2 regions of the Luteibacter sp. HAY1-4A genome follow, and region 1 is predicted to be linked to the other one. Evidence: riboswitches for the same ligand, from Rfam matches in the RefSeq annotation. Region 1 holds a riboswitch; the other holds the start of a gene.
What was found. Region 1 has a riboswitch for thiamine pyrophosphate ahead of thiC (phosphomethylpyrimidine synthase ThiC). Riboswitches for the same ligand answer to the same signal wherever they lie in the genome.
Positions count from the first base shown of each region.

Region 1 (9,312 bases):
GCGAATACGGTCCACGCTGGCACCAGGCTGCGCTGAAGGCCAACCGTCCGCGGGCGTACGAGGATTTCGCGGCGGTATCGCAGGACCTGATCGACCGCAAGATCACGAGCCCGAAACACATGGGCATGATGGGCGGCAGCAACGGCGGCCTTCTCGCCGGCAACATGCTGACGAAGTATCCGCAGCTCTACGGCGCGGTCGTGAGCCAGGTAGCCCTGCTGGACATGAAGCGCTATCCGCACATGTCCGCCGGTGCATCGTGGATGGCCGAATACGGCGACCCGGACAAGCCGGACGAATGGAAGTACATCCAGACCTTCTCGCCGTACCACAACCTCCACAAGGGCACCAAGTATCCACCGGTGCTCTTCACCACCTCGACCCGCGACGACCGCGTGGGCCCGGTGCACGCCCGCAAGATGGCCGCGCGCATGCAGGCCATGGGCTTCGATGCCAGCTTCTACGAGAACATCGAAGGTGGCCACGGGGCGGCGGCCGACAACAAGCAGTCGGCGTTCATGAACGCCCTGGCGTACACCTATCTTTGGGAGCACCTGAAGTAGGCCGGAGCCTCCTGCCCCAGGGGCAGGAGGTCTCGTGTGGGAGCCGCTTCAGCGGCGATGGGTGCTCGCGGCAAGCGTGCCCGCTACCGCGGGATCGCCGCTGAAGCGGCTCCTACAAGGGCCTCGCCGCTGAAGCGGGTCTCACGGGTCTTCGCCGCTGAGATGGGCTCCACGGTCCTCGAGGCCAGACCGGGGTTTCCCCGGGGGTGGGCTGGCCGTATCCTATCCGGCCCGCCTAATCCCCAAAGAATCAAGGAATCCCATGGGTCTGCACCTCGTTTCCGCTGGCCGCAACGTGCCGGACGAAATCAACGTCATCATCGAAATCCCGAAGGATGCCGAGCCGGTCAAGTACGAAGTCGAGAAGGAAAGCGGTGCCATCTTCGTCGACCGCATCCTCTCCACCCCGATGCGCTACCCGTGCAACTACGGCTACGTGCCGGGCACGCTGGGCGGCGACGGCGACCCGCTGGATGCCCTGGTGATCCTGCCCCTGTCGCTGGTCCCGGGCTCGGTGATCCGCTGCCATCCGGTCGGCATGTTGAAGATGACCGATGAAGCCGGCGCCGACGAGAAACTGGTCGTCGTCCCTGTGGAAAAGGTGTTCGCCGGCTACGCGCACATCCGCGACATCAAGCAGGTGTCGGGCCATTGGCTGGAGCGCATCGGCCACTTCTTCGAGCACTACAAGGACCTCGAGAAGGGCAAGTGGGTCAAGGTCGAGGGCTGGGTCGGCGCCGACGAGGCGAAGGCCGAGATCACGGCCGGCATGGGCCGTTACAAGGCCGATAAGTAAAACCCGGAGTCAGGACGGCCTTTGTGTGGGAGCCGGCTATGCCGGCGATGCTGCGCGGCAGCGGGCAAACTCGCGGCGAGCACCCATCGCCGCTAAAGCGGCTCCCACATAAAGCCCTCTCAGCCGCGGCCCAGCAGGGCCCGCAGGTCGATGATCGCGGCGTTCGCGCGCGACACGTAGTTCGCCATGACCAATGAGTGGTTGGCGAAGAAACCGAACGGTGAACCGTTCAGTACCACCGGGCTGCCCAGCGACTTCTGCGACTCCTCGAGTTCGCGGATGACCTGCTGCAGGCTCGCGTCGGCGTTCTTGCTGCGCAGGATGGGCGCGAAGTCGTGCCGGATCGCCTTGAGCTGTTCGAGCAACGTCCAGGTGTAACCGCGCGCTTCATAGAAGTTGTCGTCGATCTTCGACCAGGGCGTCTTCACGTAGATCGCTTTGGCAGGGCCCGCGTTCGCACCCACGGCGGCATCCGGAGCCGCGTCCACCTTCAACTGGCCCACGCTGGCGGACAGCCGCTGCGACAGGGAACCGAGGCGTGCCGAAACCGTCTGCAGGTAATCGGCAAGATTGTCGGCCCTCGCATAGAAATGCGCGTTGGCGTCGGCCGCATCCGATAGCCGCGACAGGTAGTTGTCGAGGTCGTCCACCGCCTTGCCGTACTGCGATTCCGAACTGGGCAACAACCAGCGGTCGTTGGGACTGTTGAGCAAAGGATCGGCCTCGCCGAGGTCCTTGTCTTCGGTGGACTGCGTCTGTGAGCGGCTGAAGTCGTTGCGCAGTGCGCGTGCCAGGTCACGCGACGCGGTCAGCGAGCCGAATTCCCAGTTGGGCATGTTATCCATGAACACGCCCGGGGGCATCCGGTCGTTGCTGAGGTAGCCGCCGCGCTTGTCCATCAGCGTGTCGACCGAGCGGATCAATGTGTACGTGGTCACGGCGCCCGTGCTCATGGGCCGGCCGATGTCCTTCATGTGCGCCGTGGTGGCCGCGACCGGGTCGAACTGTTCCGGCTCCTTGTCCCACCACCACATGAGCAGCAGCACGAGCAGGATCAGCAGGGCGATCGGCAGGAGGATCGCCAGGCCGAGCGGATTGCGCCGGCGCCGGGCCGGCGCGGGAGTGGCGGTCGCATTCATGGAGACTTCCTTCTTGTCGCGAACGTGAGCGCCTAGCTTAGCTCAGTGGGCCGCGGGTTCGCCCTTCGCACCGAGGTTCTCGAGCAGCGTCGCCATGTCTTCGGCATGTTCCTCTTCCTGCGCCAGGATGTCTTCCATGATGCGCCGCGTCGTCGGATCGTCGTCGCCGATGTATTGCACGATGGCGCGGTAGCTGTCGATCGCGATGCGCTCGGCGACCAGGTCTTCCTTGATCATGTCCACCAGGGTGGTGCCTTCCACGTAATCGGCATGACTGCGCGAAAGCAGGCCTTCGGGATTGAAATTGGGCGTGCCGTCGAGCTGCGTGATGCGCTCGGCGATGCGGTCGGCGTGCTCCTGCTCCTGCGTCGCGTGTTCGAGGAACTCCGCCTTCACGCTTTGCGAGTGGATGCCCGGTGCCATGTAGTAGTGGTACTTGTAGCGCAGCACGCAGACGAGTTCCGTGGCGAGGGCTTCATTAAGGAGCTTGATGACCGTTTCGCGGTCCGCGCGATAACCGGAGGTGACCGCCCCGTTATCGATGTGTTCGCGGGCGCGCTTGCGGATGTTCTCAATATCGCTGATGAAGGGCTTGGGCTGGGACATGCCTGGTCTCCTGGAGAAGGGACTGGGAAGACCATGACGGTAGGGCGTGAGACGGGAAAAGCCGGTGAAGACGGGAGGCCGGATCGTGGGAAGCGTGCCCGCGCGCGGAGGGATGCTCGCGGCAAGACCGTTCGCGCGCCAGCGCGCTTCCCACATTGAGTTCAAGCCTTCCGGTAAACCTCGCCACCCTGCTCCCGGAACTCCAATGCCTTTCCCTCCATCCCCTCCGCAAAATCCCGCACCTCCTGCGTGATCTTCATCGAGCAGAACTTCGGTCCGCACATGGAGCAGAAGTGCGCCGACTTGTGCGCTTCCTTCGGCATCGTCTCGTCATGGAATTCCCGTGCCTTCTCGGGATCGAGCCCAAGGTTGAACTGATCGTCCCAGCGAAACTCGAAACGGGCCTTCGACAACGCGTTGTCGCGCACCTGCGCGCCAGGATGCCCCTTCGCCAGATCGGCCGCGTGCGCGGCGATCTTGTAGGCGACGATGCCATCGCGCACGTCCTGGCGATTGGGCAGGCCAAGATGTTCCTTCGGCGTCACATAGCAGAGCATGGCCGTGCCGAACCAGCCGATCATCGCGGCGCCGATGGCGCTGGTGATGTGGTCGTAGCCGGGAGCGATGTCGGTCGTGAGCGGCCCGAGCGTATAGAACGGCGCCTCATGGCACTTTTCCAGCTGCCGCTCCATGTTCTCCTTGATGAGCTGCATGGGCACGTGTCCCGGCCCTTCGATCATGCATTGCACGTCGTGCTTCCATGCCACTTTCGTCAGCTCGCCCAGGGTGTCGAGTTCGCCGAACTGCGCCGCGTCGTTCGCGTCGGCGACGCATCCTGGCCGCAGGCCGTCGCCCAGGCTGAAGGACACGTCGTAGGCCTTCATGATCTCGCAGATGTCCTCGAAATGCGTGTAGAGGAAATTCTCGCGATGGTGCGCCAGGCACCACTTCGCCATGATGGACCCGCCGCGCGACACGATGCCCGTAATACGTTTCGCCGTGAGCGGCACGAAGCGGAGGAGCACGCCAGCGTGGATGGTGAAATAGTCCACGCCCTGTTCCGCCTGCTCGATGAGCGTGTCGCGGAAGATCTCCCAGGTCAGTTCCTCGGCGACACCGCCTACCTTCTCCAATGCCTGGTAGATGGGCACGGTGCCGATGGGCACCGGAGCGTTGCGTACGATCCACTCCCGTGTCTCGTGGATGTGCTTGCCGGTGGAAAGGTCCATGACGGTGTCTGCGCCCCAGCGGATCGCCCACACGAGCTTCTCCACTTCTTCCGCGATGCCGGAACTCACCGCGCTGTTCCCTATGTTGGCGTTGACCTTGGTAAGGAAACGCCGGCCGATGATCATAGGCTCGGCTTCGGGATGGTTGATGTTGGCGGGAATGATGGCGCGGCCGCGCGCCACTTCGTCGCGCACGAACTCCGGCGTGATGCGCGCAGGCAATGCCGCACCGAACGCCTCCCCGGGATGCTGCGCACGGAGGACCGCATCGGCCAGCGCATCGATCCGCTGATTCTCGCGAATGGCGACGAATTCCATTTCCGGCGTGACGATGCCGCGCCGGGCGTAATGCATCTGCGTGACGTTCGCGCCGCCGCGGGCACGCAGCGGCTGGCGCGTTCCGCCGAAGCGTATGGCGTCGAGGCGCGCGTCGTTCGCCCTGCCCCTTCCAAAGCTCGACGACAAGCCATCCAGCCGCTCGACGTCTCCGCGTTCGGCGATCCATGCGGCGCGCAGGGCCGGCAGGCCGGCCGCGAGATCCACGGTGTGCGAGGGGTCGGTATAGGGCCCGGACGTGTCATAGACCACGATCGGCGGATTCGCTTCGCCGCCGAAGAGCGTGGGTGTGGCGGATTGCGCGATCTCGCGCATCGGCACGCGCAGGCCCGGACGGCTGCCGGTCACATGGACCTTGCGCGAACCGGAGATCGGTGCGGTAACTGACTGGGACAGCTCGCGCGCGGCGCGGGCCAGATCGGAGGGCATGGCGTTCATCGGCTTCTCGTTCCTCAGGGGGAAGGGAGAAGCGGACGGCGCCGTCACGGGACACGGCATGCGCGTACGCATGCCGATCGTGGACGAAGCTTCCTACGCCGGTACGGACCGGATCAGGTTCGAAGGGACTCTCTCAGCCCGCGCGTTTCGCTTGGGCACCCCCGCTTCGCGACGGATTAAAGCACGAAGCGGGTGCGAGCGGGTCAGACGTTGACGTTGCGCGGGGAATACGCGCGCATGAACATGTCGACCGCGGCCAGCGCGTTGGCCTTCACCTCTTCCGCGAACTGCACGGCGCAGTCTTCGCAACCGAACAGGCGGCGGATCAGCAGGTCGCCCTTGAGCAGGGCGAGGAACTGCGTGGTGGCGCGCGATACGTCGGGGATGTCGAGTTGGCCGCGTGCGGCGGCACCCTCGAGCAGCCGCTGCATCAGCTTGTGCATGCGCACCGGGCCCTCTTCCCAGACGAGCCGTCCGAAGCGCGGATTGCCGCCGTTGTGGCAGTCGGAAAGGATGGCGCGGAACGTGCCCACCGACTCGGTGTTCGTTTCCATCGCCGCGTGGCGGCTGGCGATGTTGGTGAGCGTGGCGCGGATGTCGGCGCCCTGGCTGAAGTCGAACAGGTCGTCCGGCAGGCGCTCCTGCACGTGCGCGCGGATCACCTCGCGGAAGAGGTTGTCCTTGTCACCGAAGTGGCTGTACACCGTGAGCTTGGACACGCCGGCCGAAGCCGCGACGGCGTCCATGCTGGTGCCGGCAAAGCCGCCCTGCGTGAAGAGCGCCTTGGCGGCGTCCAGGATGGCCGCGCGCTTTTCCATGTCCTTCGGACGCCCGGGTCCCTGGGTCTTGAGTTTCGGGCTGGCGTTCATGGCTGCACCTTCACAAACAGAGATTATGACTTTATTATACGCGTCGGTTCAGTTATTTCCAGCAGGGTTCTGACCGTCCGGGCTACCTTAGAATGGTAAATGGGGATGCAGCGGCGGTTACCCCATGGGATCGGGGGTTCACCACCCAGGTCGTTCAGGTACCTGAGGCCATTCGGCGAAGGGCATGACTTCCGTCAGTCCAGTCCGGTGACTTCCGGCACTTCGTCCCGGAGCCCCGGCACCGCAGCCTCTAGCTATTGGGAAACCGGGCGCTAAGCGCTTATCCTTCCGAATCTTTTTGCAGCTTTCGTACGGAATACAACCATGGCGATGAATTTCGAGCAGGCCCGGCAGAACATGGTCGAGAACCAGGTGCGTCCCTGGGAGGTTCTCGACGCCGACGTCCTCGAGACCCTGAAAAGCGTGCGCCGCGAGGACTTCGTCGCTCCCGAGCACCGCAACGTGGCCTTCGCCGACCTCACCCTGCCCTTGGGACATGGCGAGGTGATGATGAAGCCGGTGATCGAAGGCCGCGTGCTCCAGGCCGTCGCGCTTAACAAGGTGGACGAGGTCCTGGAAATCGGCACAGGCTCGGGCTACCTCACGGCATGCCTCGCCCGGCTCGCCGGCAAGGTCACCAGCATCGACATGCACGCCGACTTCGTCGAGGCCGCCCGTGCGCGCCTGGCGGCTGCCGGCGTGGCGAACGTGAAGCTCGAAACCGCCGAGGCGGTCAACGGCTACACGCCCGCGGGCGTTTTCGACGCCGTCGTGGTCACGGGCGCCGTGCACAACGTTCCCGAGAAGTTCGTGCGCTGGCTGAAGCCCGGCGGACGCATGTTCGTGGTACGCGGCGATTCGCCCGCGCAGACGGCTGTCCTGCTGACCCACGAGGGCGAGGGACGGTATCGCGAGGAATCGCTGTTCGAAACGGACCTTCCGTACCTGGCGCATGCCGCGCCGGTGAAGCGGTTCGTGCTCTGACCCACCCGCTATCCTTCACTTACAAGGCGAAACCATGCGCTTGAAGCTGCTCACTGTCGCGCTGGCATTGGCCGCGATGCCTTTCGCGAGCCATGCGGAAGACCTGCTCGACGCCTACCGCCAGGCCCGGGCCAACGACCCGGTGCTGTCGCAGGCCGACTCCACCCGTCTCGCCACGGGTGAGGGCGTGACGCAGGCGCGTGCCCTGCTGCTGCCGCAGATCAATGCCCAGCTCAGCCTCAACCAGAGCGATCCGAACGGTCCGTCGCGGTCGATCGTCACCGATGCCGCGGGCAACCCGGTGGTCGACGGGGCCGGCAATCCGGTGCTCACCGGCGACGCCGGTCACACCCGCACCCGCGACGTGAGCGCCACGATCAGCCAGAGCGTGCTCGATCTCAGCCGCTATGCCGACCTGAAGGCGGCCAAGTCGTCGTCGCAGGCCCAGGACGCCACGTACGAGGCCGCCCTGCAGCAGCTGGCCACCCGTGTGGCGACGGCGTACTTCCAGGTGCTGACCAACGACGACGCCCTCACCTTCGCGAAGGCCAACGAGCAGGCCCTGGCTCGCCAGCTCGAGCAGGCCCAGCAGCGTTTCGATGTCGGCCTGGCCGCCATCACCGACGTGCAGGACGCCAAGGCCCAGCACGACACCGCGGTGGCCGCCGTGATCACGGCCGAGAACACCCTCGCCGATTCGCGCGAAGCGCTCACCCAGATCACCGGCAAGCCGGCCGACAACCTGAAGAAGCTGCGCGAAGACCTGCCGATGGACGCGCCGTCGCCGAACGACCCGAAGGCCTGGGTCGCCGAAGCGGTGAAGAGCAACCCGACGATCGTCGCCTCGCAGTACAACGTCGATTCGGCCGAGCACAGCATTTCCTCGGCACGGGCCGGCCACCTGCCGACCATCGATGCCACCGTCGGCTACAGCAAGACCACGGCGTGGACGCAGAACGCCGGCACCGCCAGTACCGCCGGCACGCTTGGCAGCGGCAGCAACGGCCGTGGCGGCACCACCGTGGGCCTCACGCTGAACGTGCCGATCTTCTCCGGCGGCGCCACGCAGTCGCGCGTTCGCCAGTCGATCTACCAGCGCGACGCCGCGCAGGATTCCCTGGAAGCCACCCGCCGCCAGGTCGTCCGCGACACGCTGAACTTCTATCGTTCGGTCGTGGCCGGCATCAGCAAGGTGGAGGCCACCAAGGCCGCCGTCGAGTCCTCCGAGAGCGCCCGCGACGCTACGCAGGCTGGCTTCGAAGTCGGTACGCGCACCATCGTCGACGTGCTGCTCGCGCAGCAGAACCTCACCCAGGCGCTCAGCGACTACTCGCAGGCCCGTCACCAGTTCATCCTCGACAAGCTGCTGCTGAAGCAGACGGCCGGCACGGTGGACGTGAAGGATCTCGAGGCCATCAACGCGCTGCTGCAGTAACGGCGGAAGCTTCGCCGACGAAAAACGGGCCCTTGCGGGCCCGTTTTTTTTGCCGTGCGCTGCCGCATCGGCGGGCGAAGAAGGCGCGCGGGCTATTCCTGCAACAACCTGTCCACGAGCTTCATCACCTTCCCCACCGACCCCCGCTCGCTGTCGAAGACGTGGCGCGCGCGGGCTCCCATGGCCTCGCGGCGCTCACGGTCCCGCAACAGCGACAGCACCTGTCCACCCAGTTCGGTCTCGTCCTTCACTCGCTGGCCGCCGCCTTCGTCGATCAGGGCCTGCGTGATCTCCTCGAAGTTGAAGGTGTGCGGGCCCACCAGCACGGGTTTGCACAGGGCTGCCGGCTCCAGCACGTTGTGGCCGCCGATGGGCACGAGGCTGCCGCCGACGAAGGCCACGTCGGCCGAGGCGAAAAAGCGCAGCAACTCGCCCATGGAGTCGATGACGAAACATTGCGTCGAGTGGCCCGGCGCGCCGTCGGCGCTGCGCGTGGCCACGTTGAAACCGAGACTGCGCACCGAGGACTCCACCGCCTTGAAGCGCTCCGGATGGCGCGGCGCGATGAGCAGCAGCGCATCGGGCAGACGACGCATCACGTCGAGGTGCGCCTCGAGCACACACATCTCTTCGCCTTCGTGCGTGCTGGCGGCGATCCATACCGGACGACCCGTGCCCCACGCGTTGCGCATGGCCGTGCCGGCTTCCAACGCTGCCTGGGGCACCGGCATGTCGAACTTGAGGTTGCCGCAGACGGTTAGCTGGCTGGGCTCGGCGCCGAGCAGGCGGTAGCGGGCGGCGTCCGTTCGCGATTGCGCCGCGATGTGGCTCACGCAGCGCAGCGCGCGCTTCACCAGGGAGCTCATCCGCGCATAGCCGCGCAGCGAGCGCTCGGAAAGACGCGCATTGGCGATCAG
Region 1 covers NZ_JBNDHZ010000037.1:36,716-46,027, forward strand. The annotation lists gene ACPYOD_RS13415 (prolyl oligopeptidase family serine peptidase) at 1-563, shown strand, start outside; gene ppa (inorganic diphosphatase) at 826-1,359, shown strand; gene ACPYOD_RS13425 (DUF2333 family protein) at 1,479-2,498, opposite strand; gene ACPYOD_RS13430 (ferritin-like domain-containing protein) at 2,541-3,104, opposite strand; gene thiC (phosphomethylpyrimidine synthase ThiC) at 3,266-5,107, opposite strand; TPP riboswitch at 5,181-5,280, opposite strand; gene ACPYOD_RS13440 (TetR/AcrR family transcriptional regulator) at 5,311-5,976, opposite strand; gene ACPYOD_RS13445 (protein-L-isoaspartate O-methyltransferase family protein) at 6,301-6,960, shown strand; gene ACPYOD_RS13450 (TolC family outer membrane protein) at 6,995-8,395, shown strand; gene waaA (lipid IV(A) 3-deoxy-D-manno-octulosonic acid transferase) at 8,488-9,312, opposite strand, start outside.

Region 2 (9,312 bases), on a different contig from region 1:
CTTGCGATGTACGGCGAATCGTTTGCCGATTTCCTCGCAAGCTTCGAACCGGCGGCTGGCCTCCCGTACCTTGCGGACGTGGCCAGGCTGGACCGGTTGTGCACGGAGAGCCTGCATGCCGATGAAGCGCCGCCCCTTGGACCCGGCCAGCTCGCGGCATTGGGCCCCCAGGCGTTGGCTGGAATGCACCTTCGTCCCCATCCGGCCACGCGCTGGTTCTCCTCCGCGTTGCCTTCGCGAACCATCTGGGAGGCGAGCCGCCGCGGTGAGGCAGTGGACGAACACCTCCATTGGCAGCCCGAACACGCGCTCGTCCTCCGCGCGAGGCACGACGTGCGGGTGCTGCCCGCCGATGCGCTGGCGATCGATCTCCTCGAGGTGTGTGCCGCCGGCGCCACGCTGGGCGAAGCCACCATGACCGCCGCGAAGGCGCATCCCGACGCACGCATCGATCTCACCCTTTCCGGGCTCTTGCGGTCCGGTGCATTCGCCACCCCATGAACGAGCCGCCCATGACCTCCACCATCGTCGCTTCTACTCGTCCCACCTTGCGCAGCCGCTGGAACGCCCTCGCGGACCGTCTCCAGGCATGGATCGGCCACGACCTGCTGGCGCTGGCGGCGCGTTTTTCCATCGCCGCCATCTTCTTCCAGTCCGGGCGCACGAAGGTGGAAGGCTTCCTCACCGTCACTGACGCCACTTACGAGCTGTTCCAAACGGAATATCGGTTGCCGTTGCTGCCGCCGGAAATCGCGGCGCATCTCTCGGCGGGCGTCGAAACCTTCGTACCCATCCTGCTGGTGCTTGGCCTGGCGACTCGCTTCTCCGCCTTCGTCCTGTTGGGCATGACGACCATCATCGAGATCTTCGTGTATCCGGATGCCTGGCCGACTCATCTCTCGTGGGCCGCCATCCTGCTCTACCTCCTTGGTCGGGGCGCGGGACGGTTGTCCCTGGACAGGGTCTTCGGCATTCGCTGACGTGAAGGGGCGGGCGGTACCGGCGGACGACGAAAAAGGTATCCTCCTGTAACCGGCGGGCCCGGTCTGGCGAATCAGACAATGCCACTCTGGCAAACCATCCTGTTACGGAGAAAAAACCATGCATACCGCCACCCACAGCATCGCCGCCGCCGCAGCCATCTTCGCCATCTCGGCCGCCGCGATTTCCGCGCCCGCCCAGGCCGCGGAGCAGGGCGCCGGCAAGACGGTGCATTGCTACGGTATCAACAGCTGCAAGGGCACGTCGGACTGCAAGACCGCCCACAACGACTGCAAGGGTCAGAACACCTGCAAGGGCCAGGGCTTCAAGGAAGTGTCCGTGAAGGAATGCAAGGCCCAGGGCGGCAGCGAGACCGCAAAGTAATCTTCGTGGCCCGGCCTGCCTCGCGGCGGCCGGGCCTCTGCGTGGAGCGTTCGATGTCCCACCCCACACCGACAGCGTTGTCCGGGTTCGGATTGGGCCTGCGCATTCCGCACTACGACGATTTCCTCGAGACGCGCCAGCCGGTCGATTTCCTCGAGGTCATCTCCGAGAATTTCATGGTGGATGGGGGCAAGCCGCTCGACGTGCTTACCCGCATCCGCGAACGCTATCCGGTCGTCCTGCACGGCGTGTCGATGAACATCGGTTCGAGCGACGGCGTCGACCCCGACTATCTCCGCCGGCTGCGCCGGCTGGCGGATCGCATCGAGCCGTCGTGGGTGTCCGACCACCTCTGCTGGACGGGCGTGGATGGTTTCAACTCCCACGACCTGCTTCCGCTGCCGTATTCGGAAGAAGCCCTGTCCCTCGTGGTCTCCAATGTGCACGCAGCACAGGACACCCTCGGGCGCCCGCTGGTGCTGGAGAACCCGTCCACCTACCTCGACTTTCCCGAGGCGGCCATGGGCGAAGCGGCATTCCTTGCCGAACTGTGCTCGCGCACGGGCTGTTACCTGTTGCTCGACGTCAACAACATCTACGTCAGCGCCACGAACCACGGGCACGATCCGGACGACTGGCTGCGCCGCCTGCCGCTCGATCGCGTGCTGCAGGTTCACCTCGCCGGCCACAGCCAGGGCGCCGACATGCTGATCGATACCCATGACGCACCGGTGTGCGATCCCGTGTGGAACCTGTACGGCCGCTTCGTCGAACGCCTCGGCGATGTCGCGGTCATGATCGAACGCGACGACCGGATCCCGCCGCTGGCCGAGCTTCTGGACGAGCTTGCGCATGCACGCGAGCTGGCACGTCGGGCAGGCGTCCGCGCCGCATGAACCTCAGGGATCGCCAGCGCGGATTCGCCACGGCTCTCGCCATGGGGGCGGTGCCCGAAGGCATCGACGCGCGCGGTATGGCCGTGTATGCGAACAACTATCGCGCGCAACTCCTCGCCTGCCTGCGCGATACCTATGCGAAAACCGTTCTCTGGCTTGGCGACGAGGCTTTCGACGCCAATGCATCCCGCTACATCGACCGCCATACGCCATCGTCCTGGACGCTCGACGCCTATGGCGAACAGTTCGTGGAGTGGCTGGAGCATGCCTATCCCGCGGACGTGGAGGTGAGCGAACTGGCATGGCTGGACTGGCACCTGCGCCGTGCGTTCGCCGGTCCCGACGTGCAGCCGATGGACGTGCGCGACCTCGCGGCCGACGACTGGGACCGCGTGGAGATCGACTTCGTGCCGACGCTGCGCTTCCGGCCCATGTGCAGTAACGCCGTGGCGCTGTGGCGCGCCCTGGCCGACGAGGTGTCCCCGCCACCGGTGGTCGTCGTGGATGCCGGCGTCGGCGCACGGGTGTGGCGGCAGGGCTTGTCGCCGCGGTTCGCCAGCATGACGGCCGACGAATCCATGTGCCTGGACCTCGCGCTGGCCGGTGCCAGCTTCGGTGAAATATGCGCCGGCCTTCGCCGTATCCACGACGAGGAACAGACCGCCCGCATCGCCGGTGGCTGCCTGGGTGCCTGGACGGCCGAGGGTATGATTCGCGGCCTGCGACCCTAGGCGCGTTCGAATCTGTCCTCATGGGACCGGAGGGGCGCAGCCCGACACCTTTCCGGTCACCAGGGCCGTGTGACAGGAAAAAGCCGCATCCCACCGCCGTAAAATGCCTACCGAGAAACCTTTTATAGCGAAATTAGCAAAGTTATGCTCGAATGCTAACTTTTCAAATCTCGCTATAAATAGCCATGGACCCGATTACCAATCCCTATTCCCCTGGCGCCGGCTCTCAGCCCCATGAACTGGCAGGTAGAGACGAAGTTCGCGAAATGGTGCGTATCGCCATTGAGCGGGTGCGCCTTGGAAGAAGCGCCAAGAGCGCGATGCTGGTCGGCCTTCGAGGGGTAGGGAAGACGGTTCTCCTGGACCGCCTGCGGGCTGATGCCGAGGCAGCTGGAGTCCAGACGGCGAGGATAGAGGCGCCCGAGGGTCGATCATTGCCAGCCATGCTTGCGCCTCAGTTGCGGGTAGCCCTGACCCGATTGAGCAAAATTGCCGCTGCAAAGGATGCGGGTACGAAGGCGTTACGTGCTTTGGCGGGCTTCGCAAAATCCTTGAAGTTTAAATACAACGACATTGAGGTCGGCATTGACTATGAACCCGAGCCCGGCGTAGCCGACAACGGGGACCTCGAACATGACATGCAGGCTCTCTTCGAAGCCGTAGGCGATGCTGCAAAGGCGGCAGGTACAGTCTTCGCCATGTTTATCGATGAACTGCAATATGTGGAGGAGGATCAGCTCGCTGCCCTCATTACTGTTATGCATCGCGTCTCGCAACGAAACCTGCCAGTCATGCTGGTGGGCGCGGGCCTGCCGCAGTTGCGTGGAAAAATGGGCGAAGCGAAGTCTTATTCGGAACGGCTCTTTGAGTTCCCGGAGATAGGAGCGTTGAAGGAACCTCACGCGACGGCTGCGATCGTCCTTCCCGCTGAAGAAGAAGGAGTCTCCTTCGAGCCCGCCGCCGTCGAACTCATCCTCGAACATACCAAGGGCTATCCCTATTTCATTCAAGAATGGGGGGCGCATACGTGGAACTACGCATCTTCCTCTCCCATTACGGTTGCCGATGTCTCCATGGCGTCGGATTCGGTAATCTCGGCGATGGATGAGGGGTTCTTCCGTGTCAGGTTCGATCGGATGACTCCGACAGAGAAGAAATATCTTCGCGCGATGGCCGATCTGGGCCCAGGTCCGCACCGCTCAGGCGATATTGCTGAGGTACTGGGTAAGAAGGTTCAATCGACGGCTCCCACGAGAAGCGCGATTATCGACAAAGGCATGATCTGGTCTCCAAGCCATGGCGACACTGCTTTTACCGTGCCGCTATTCGATGAGTTCATGAAGCGCATCATGCCTGGCAACGACTGGCGCTGACTTGCAGTCGATGATCGACGAGGCACACCTCTCGCACGGACTTGCCGGCGACCAACTGGAACCCGACTGGCCGCCGTTGACGATGGCCGAGGTAGCTCCGGTCGTCGCGCGCGTTCCCTCGCTGGGTGCGCTGCGCTCCGTCGACTGGCGCAGTCCGCGGCCGCTTTCCGCCGCGGCGCTGGCGACTACGACGGCGGGGCGCGTCTTCATCAAGCGCCACCACCGGCGTGTGCGCGACGAGGCCACCCTTGCCGAGGAACATCGTTTCGCCACCTTCGTCCGCGAAGCGGGCATGCCGGTGCCGCGCATCCTTCACGACGCCGACGGCGTCAGCGTGTTCGGATCGGGAGACTGGGTCTACGAATTGCACGAACCTGCGCGTGGTGTCGACATCTATCGCGACGCGTTCTCGTGGTCGCCGATTGGCGGGGAGGGCCACGCGCTGGTTACCGGGAGCATGCTCGCGAGGATGCATTCGGCGGCGGAAGGCTTCGACGCTCCGCAGCGCGACACGCATGTACTCGTCGCACGCGCGGACATCCTCGCCTCCAAGGACCCGCTCGCCATGATCGCCGCCCAGCTTCCCTGGCGTCCCGCGCTGGCGCGATACCTGAACGAGCGCGACTGGCGCGGCGAGATCGGTGCGGCCATCGCGCCATGGCACGCGCGCGTGGCCGATGCGCTGGCGAGCCAGCCGCGCCTTTGGTCACATGGCGACTGGCACGTCTCCAACCTTTGCTGGAGTGGCCCAGAAGACGATGCGCGCATCACGGACGTGCTCGACTTCGGCCTGAGCGCCGCCACGTTCGCCTTGTTCGATCTTGCGACAGCCATCGAACGCAATACCGTCGCATGGCTGGAGGTCGAGCGGGGCGATATCGCAAGGCAAGATCTTGCCCTGGCGATCATCGCAGGCTACCGGTCGGTACGCCCGCTGGATGGCGCCGCACTGGATGTGCTGGCGAACCTGCTCCCCCTCGTGCACCTGGATTTCGCCCTCTCGGAAGTGGAGTATTTCGAGGGCATCACCGGCCGCCGCGACCATGCCGACGTGGCGTACCACACCTTCCTGCGCGGCCATGCCGCGTGGTTCCGAGGGCCCTATGGCCAGGCCCTGCTTGAGGCGATTCGCAGCGCCCCCTGACGATTCGTGGTTCAATACGCATTCTAGAAGCGGGGGTGCCCGGCGAATGCCGGGCTGAGAGAGTCCCTTGGAACCTGACCCGGTTAGTACCGGCGTAGGGAGCTTGCAGAACCACGGAGGCCGGTGGCGCCCGTGGTTCGCCGTCGCTTCGTCCGTGAACCCCGAAGACGACGATGACCCTCTCCCGCACCCCGCTTTTCCTGGCCCTGCTGTTCGTCGCGTCCGCCCACGCGGCCGACGAAACGTCCTCCCCGCAGCAAGCCCGTACCCTGCCCACCGTGGATGTCCACGCGACCACCGCGAACAGCTACCGCGCCACCGACTCGCAGCTGGATACGTTCGGCAGCTTCGGCAGCGCGCCGCTGCACGACACGCCGGCATCGATCACGGTCATGACCCGGGCGCAGATCGACGACCGCCAACCGCGCACGCTCAGCGAACTGGTGCGTGGCGACGCCGCGATCAACGACAACTACGCGCCCGCCGGCTATTACCAGGACGTGTCGATTCGCGGCTTCCCGCTCGACCTCGCCACGGGCTTCCGCTTCAACGGCATGATCATGTCGGCGGAGCAGCTGCTGGCGCTCGAAGGCAAGGAGCGCGTGGAGGTGCTGAAGGGCCTGGGCGGGCTGGAGGCCGGCGTGGTCGAACCGGGCGGCCTCGTGAACTACGTGAGCAAACGCGCGGCAGACGTCCATACCGCCACGATCGGCACCGACTCGCATGGCTCGAGCTACGAAGCGCTGGATCTCGGCACATGGTTCAGCCCGAACTTCGGCATGCGCGTGAACGCGGCCAACGAGAAGACCCATTCGTACATCGAGCACACCGACGGCCGTCGCAGCTTCGTCTCCGTCGCCGCGGACTGGAAGATAAGCGACAAGGCCACGCTGCTGTTGGACACCGATTACCAGACCAGCGGCCAGCGCTCGGCGTCGGGTTACCAGTTGCTGGGCGGCACCGCATTGCCGCAGCACCCGAGCCGCACGCGGCTGCTCGGTTACCAGCCGTGGCAGCGTCCCGTGGGCATCCATTCGAGCAACACGTCGCTGCGCTTCAACTATCGCTTCAGTGACAACTGGAATGCGCAGGTCTCTGCGGGGCACAGCCACACGGTGATCGACGACAACGTGGCCTTCGCCTATGGCTGCTTTTATTCCGAAGCGTGCGCATCCGGTGCGACGCCGGGCTATTTCTTCGCGCCGAATGGCGACTATGACGTCTACGACTTCCGCAGCCCTGACGATACCCGGCAGAACGACGAACTGCGTGGCGTGGTGACCGGCAGCTTCGCCACGGGATCCGTCGATCACGAGGTGAACGTGGGTGCGACGTCGTTCCGCCGCACCGTCGACCAGCGTCCCTATGTGTACGACTACGTAGGCACCGCGAATATCGACGACCGTGTGGTGCCGGTATTCGACCCGTCGCCGAACCAGCCGGGCGCCTCGGTGCGCCGCCTCACGAGCTGGCAGCGCACGTTGTTCGCCATCGACCGCGTGCACCTGGGCGAGACATGGCAGGTGCTGGCGGGCGCGCGGCTCGTCCGGCTCGACGAGCGATCGTACGACGATGCCGGCGCGCTCGAGCGCAACACGCGCATGAGCAAGACCCTTCCCCAGGCGGCCGTGCTTTGGCAGCCCACTGCGCCGCTTACGACGTACGTGAGCTATGGCGAGGGATTGTCGCTCGGACGCGAAGCGCCCTATTGGGCCTCGAACGGCGGCACCACCCTCGCGCCGCTGCATTCGCGCCAGGTGGAGGCGGGCGTGAAGTACGCCGTGAGCGACGCCCTCGATCTCCAGGCCGCCGTCTTCCGCATCCGGCAGGCCTACCAGTTCGCACGCCCCGACGACACGGCCGAGGGATTCACGTTCGTCCAGCAGGGCCAGGAAGTGCATACCGGCGTGGAGCTGAATCTCGCGGGCCGCGTCACCGACAACCTGCGCCTCACCGCTAGCGCGAACTATATTCGGGCACGCGCCGAGGACACGGGCGCCAAGGCGTACGAGGACCATCAGGTGGTGAACGTGCCGCGCTGGCGCACGGCGCTCTATGCCGACTATAGCCTGCCGTTCGCTCCCGGCCTCGCGGTGCTCGGCGGTTGGCGCTACGCCAGCGCGAACGTGGCGACGCCCGATGGTGCGCACCGGGTGCCGGCATACCATGTGTTCGACGCCGGCCTGCGCTACGCGACCAGCGTAAGCGGCCACGCGCTTACCTTCCGGCTGAACGTCGACAACGTCTTCAACCACTTCTACTGGCGCGATACGGGAACATCGGGAGGCGACAGCTACCTGTTCCCCGGCATGCCGCGCCTCGCACGCCTCTCGATGACCTATGACCTTTGAGTTGTCGCCCTTCGAGGTGTTCGCCGCGCTGGTGAGCGCGGCGGGGGTGTGGCTCACCGCACGGCGCAGCCCGTGGTGCTGGCCGGTGGGCCTGGTCTCGGTTATCGCCTACGCCTGGATTTTCGTCGATGCGCGGTTGTACTCGGACACGCTTCTGCAGGTCATCTTCGCCGTGCTGATCCTGTACGGATGGCACCGCTGGCTGCGCAACCTGGACGGCAGCGGCCACGTGCGCGTCGCCGCACTTTCGCCGCGCGAGGCGCTCGTGCACCTGGCCCTCGGCACGGCGGCCGCACTCGCGCTCGGTTACGCGATGCATCGCTACACCGATGCATCGCTGCCCTGGCTCGATGCCGCCCTCACTGCGTTCAGCCTCGTCGCGCAGTGGTGGCAGGCGCGGCGCCACGCGGCCGCGTGGTGGCTGTGGATCGTGGTCGACGTAATCTATGTGGGTGAGTACGTGTACAAGTCGCTGCCGGTCACGGCGGTGTTGTATGCGGGCTTCGTCGTGTTGGCGGCGATGGGATTGAAGGCATGGCGCACCTCGACGCCCCCGATGCCACAGAACCAAAACTCACTCAACAGTTGAGCCGTGCCCTCCCCAAGCCGCCGTTCCTGCGAAGGTGGAACTCGGCACCTTCTTGTGCCCGAATCGTTTCATCCATAACGTCTCTTCAGTACGTTGTTCGATGCAAGGAGCCGGCCGTGCACGCAGTGCCGGCCGGCTCGTTTGCCGATAGAAGTACTTCCTGCGTATAGAGCGCTACACCGACATCGAAGCCCAATTCGGCTGGGTTTGCTGGGCCGGCGGCATCACGGGACCGGCCGTGTCGCCAGCCGGGCCAGCGCCGGCCATGGCGGAGATGAGCGCGTTGAGGTCTTGCTCGATACTCCAGGCGCCCGGTGAATCAGAAGCCTGCATGGAAGCGGTCCGGCCGTTTGTTGCCGAGAGGCGGCTCTGGATGTACTCGTACGACCATTCCGTCCCATCGTCAAAGCGGATGGCGTCCACGCGGTAGTTCGACCCACGGAAATAGTCGCTGACCCGAATACGGTCCGATCTGTCTTCCAGATACAGATAAAGATCGTTGTTGACGCGCTCAATGGCGACTTCGCTCATTGAGACCCCTTCGAGGAACCGAAGTACGTCGTGCCGACCCTTGCTGCTGTCATTGTTGTTGACAGTGACGAGACCATCGCCATGGCCGAACAGATAGGTGTCCGACCCCGCGCCGCCAGTAAGCCAGCCACCACCGGTGCCGGTGTGGAGCGTGTCATCTCCATTGCCGCCCTCAAGCGTATCAAGACCGATGCCGCCTTCCAGGACGTCATTGCCGTCGCCGCCGTAAAGCTTGTCGTCGCCCAGACCACCAGTCAGGATGTCGTCGTTGTCGCCACCATAGAGCTTGTCGTCGCCCTCACCACCATCCAGGCGGTCATTGCCCCCATTGC
Region 2 covers NZ_JBNDHZ010000017.1:605-9,916, reverse strand. The annotation lists gene ACPYOD_RS07515 (HvfC/BufC family peptide modification chaperone) at 1-501, shown strand, start outside; gene ACPYOD_RS07510 (DoxX family protein) at 513-980, shown strand; gene bufA2 (BufA2 family periplasmic bufferin-type metallophore) at 1,102-1,365, shown strand; gene bufB (MNIO family bufferin maturase) at 1,419-2,261, shown strand; gene ACPYOD_RS07495 (HvfC/BufC N-terminal domain-containing protein) at 2,258-2,992, shown strand; gene ACPYOD_RS07490 (AAA family ATPase) at 3,178-4,365, shown strand; gene ACPYOD_RS07485 (phosphotransferase enzyme family protein) at 4,376-5,509, shown strand; TPP riboswitch at 5,531-5,627, shown strand; gene ACPYOD_RS07480 (TonB-dependent siderophore receptor) at 5,683-7,860, shown strand; gene pnuC (nicotinamide riboside transporter PnuC) at 7,850-8,449, shown strand; partial or broken gene ACPYOD_RS07470 (calcium-binding protein) at 8,624-9,312, opposite strand, start outside.
Region 2: another riboswitch for thiamine pyrophosphate. It lies ahead of ACPYOD_RS07480 (TonB-dependent siderophore receptor); the one in region 1 lies ahead of thiC (phosphomethylpyrimidine synthase ThiC).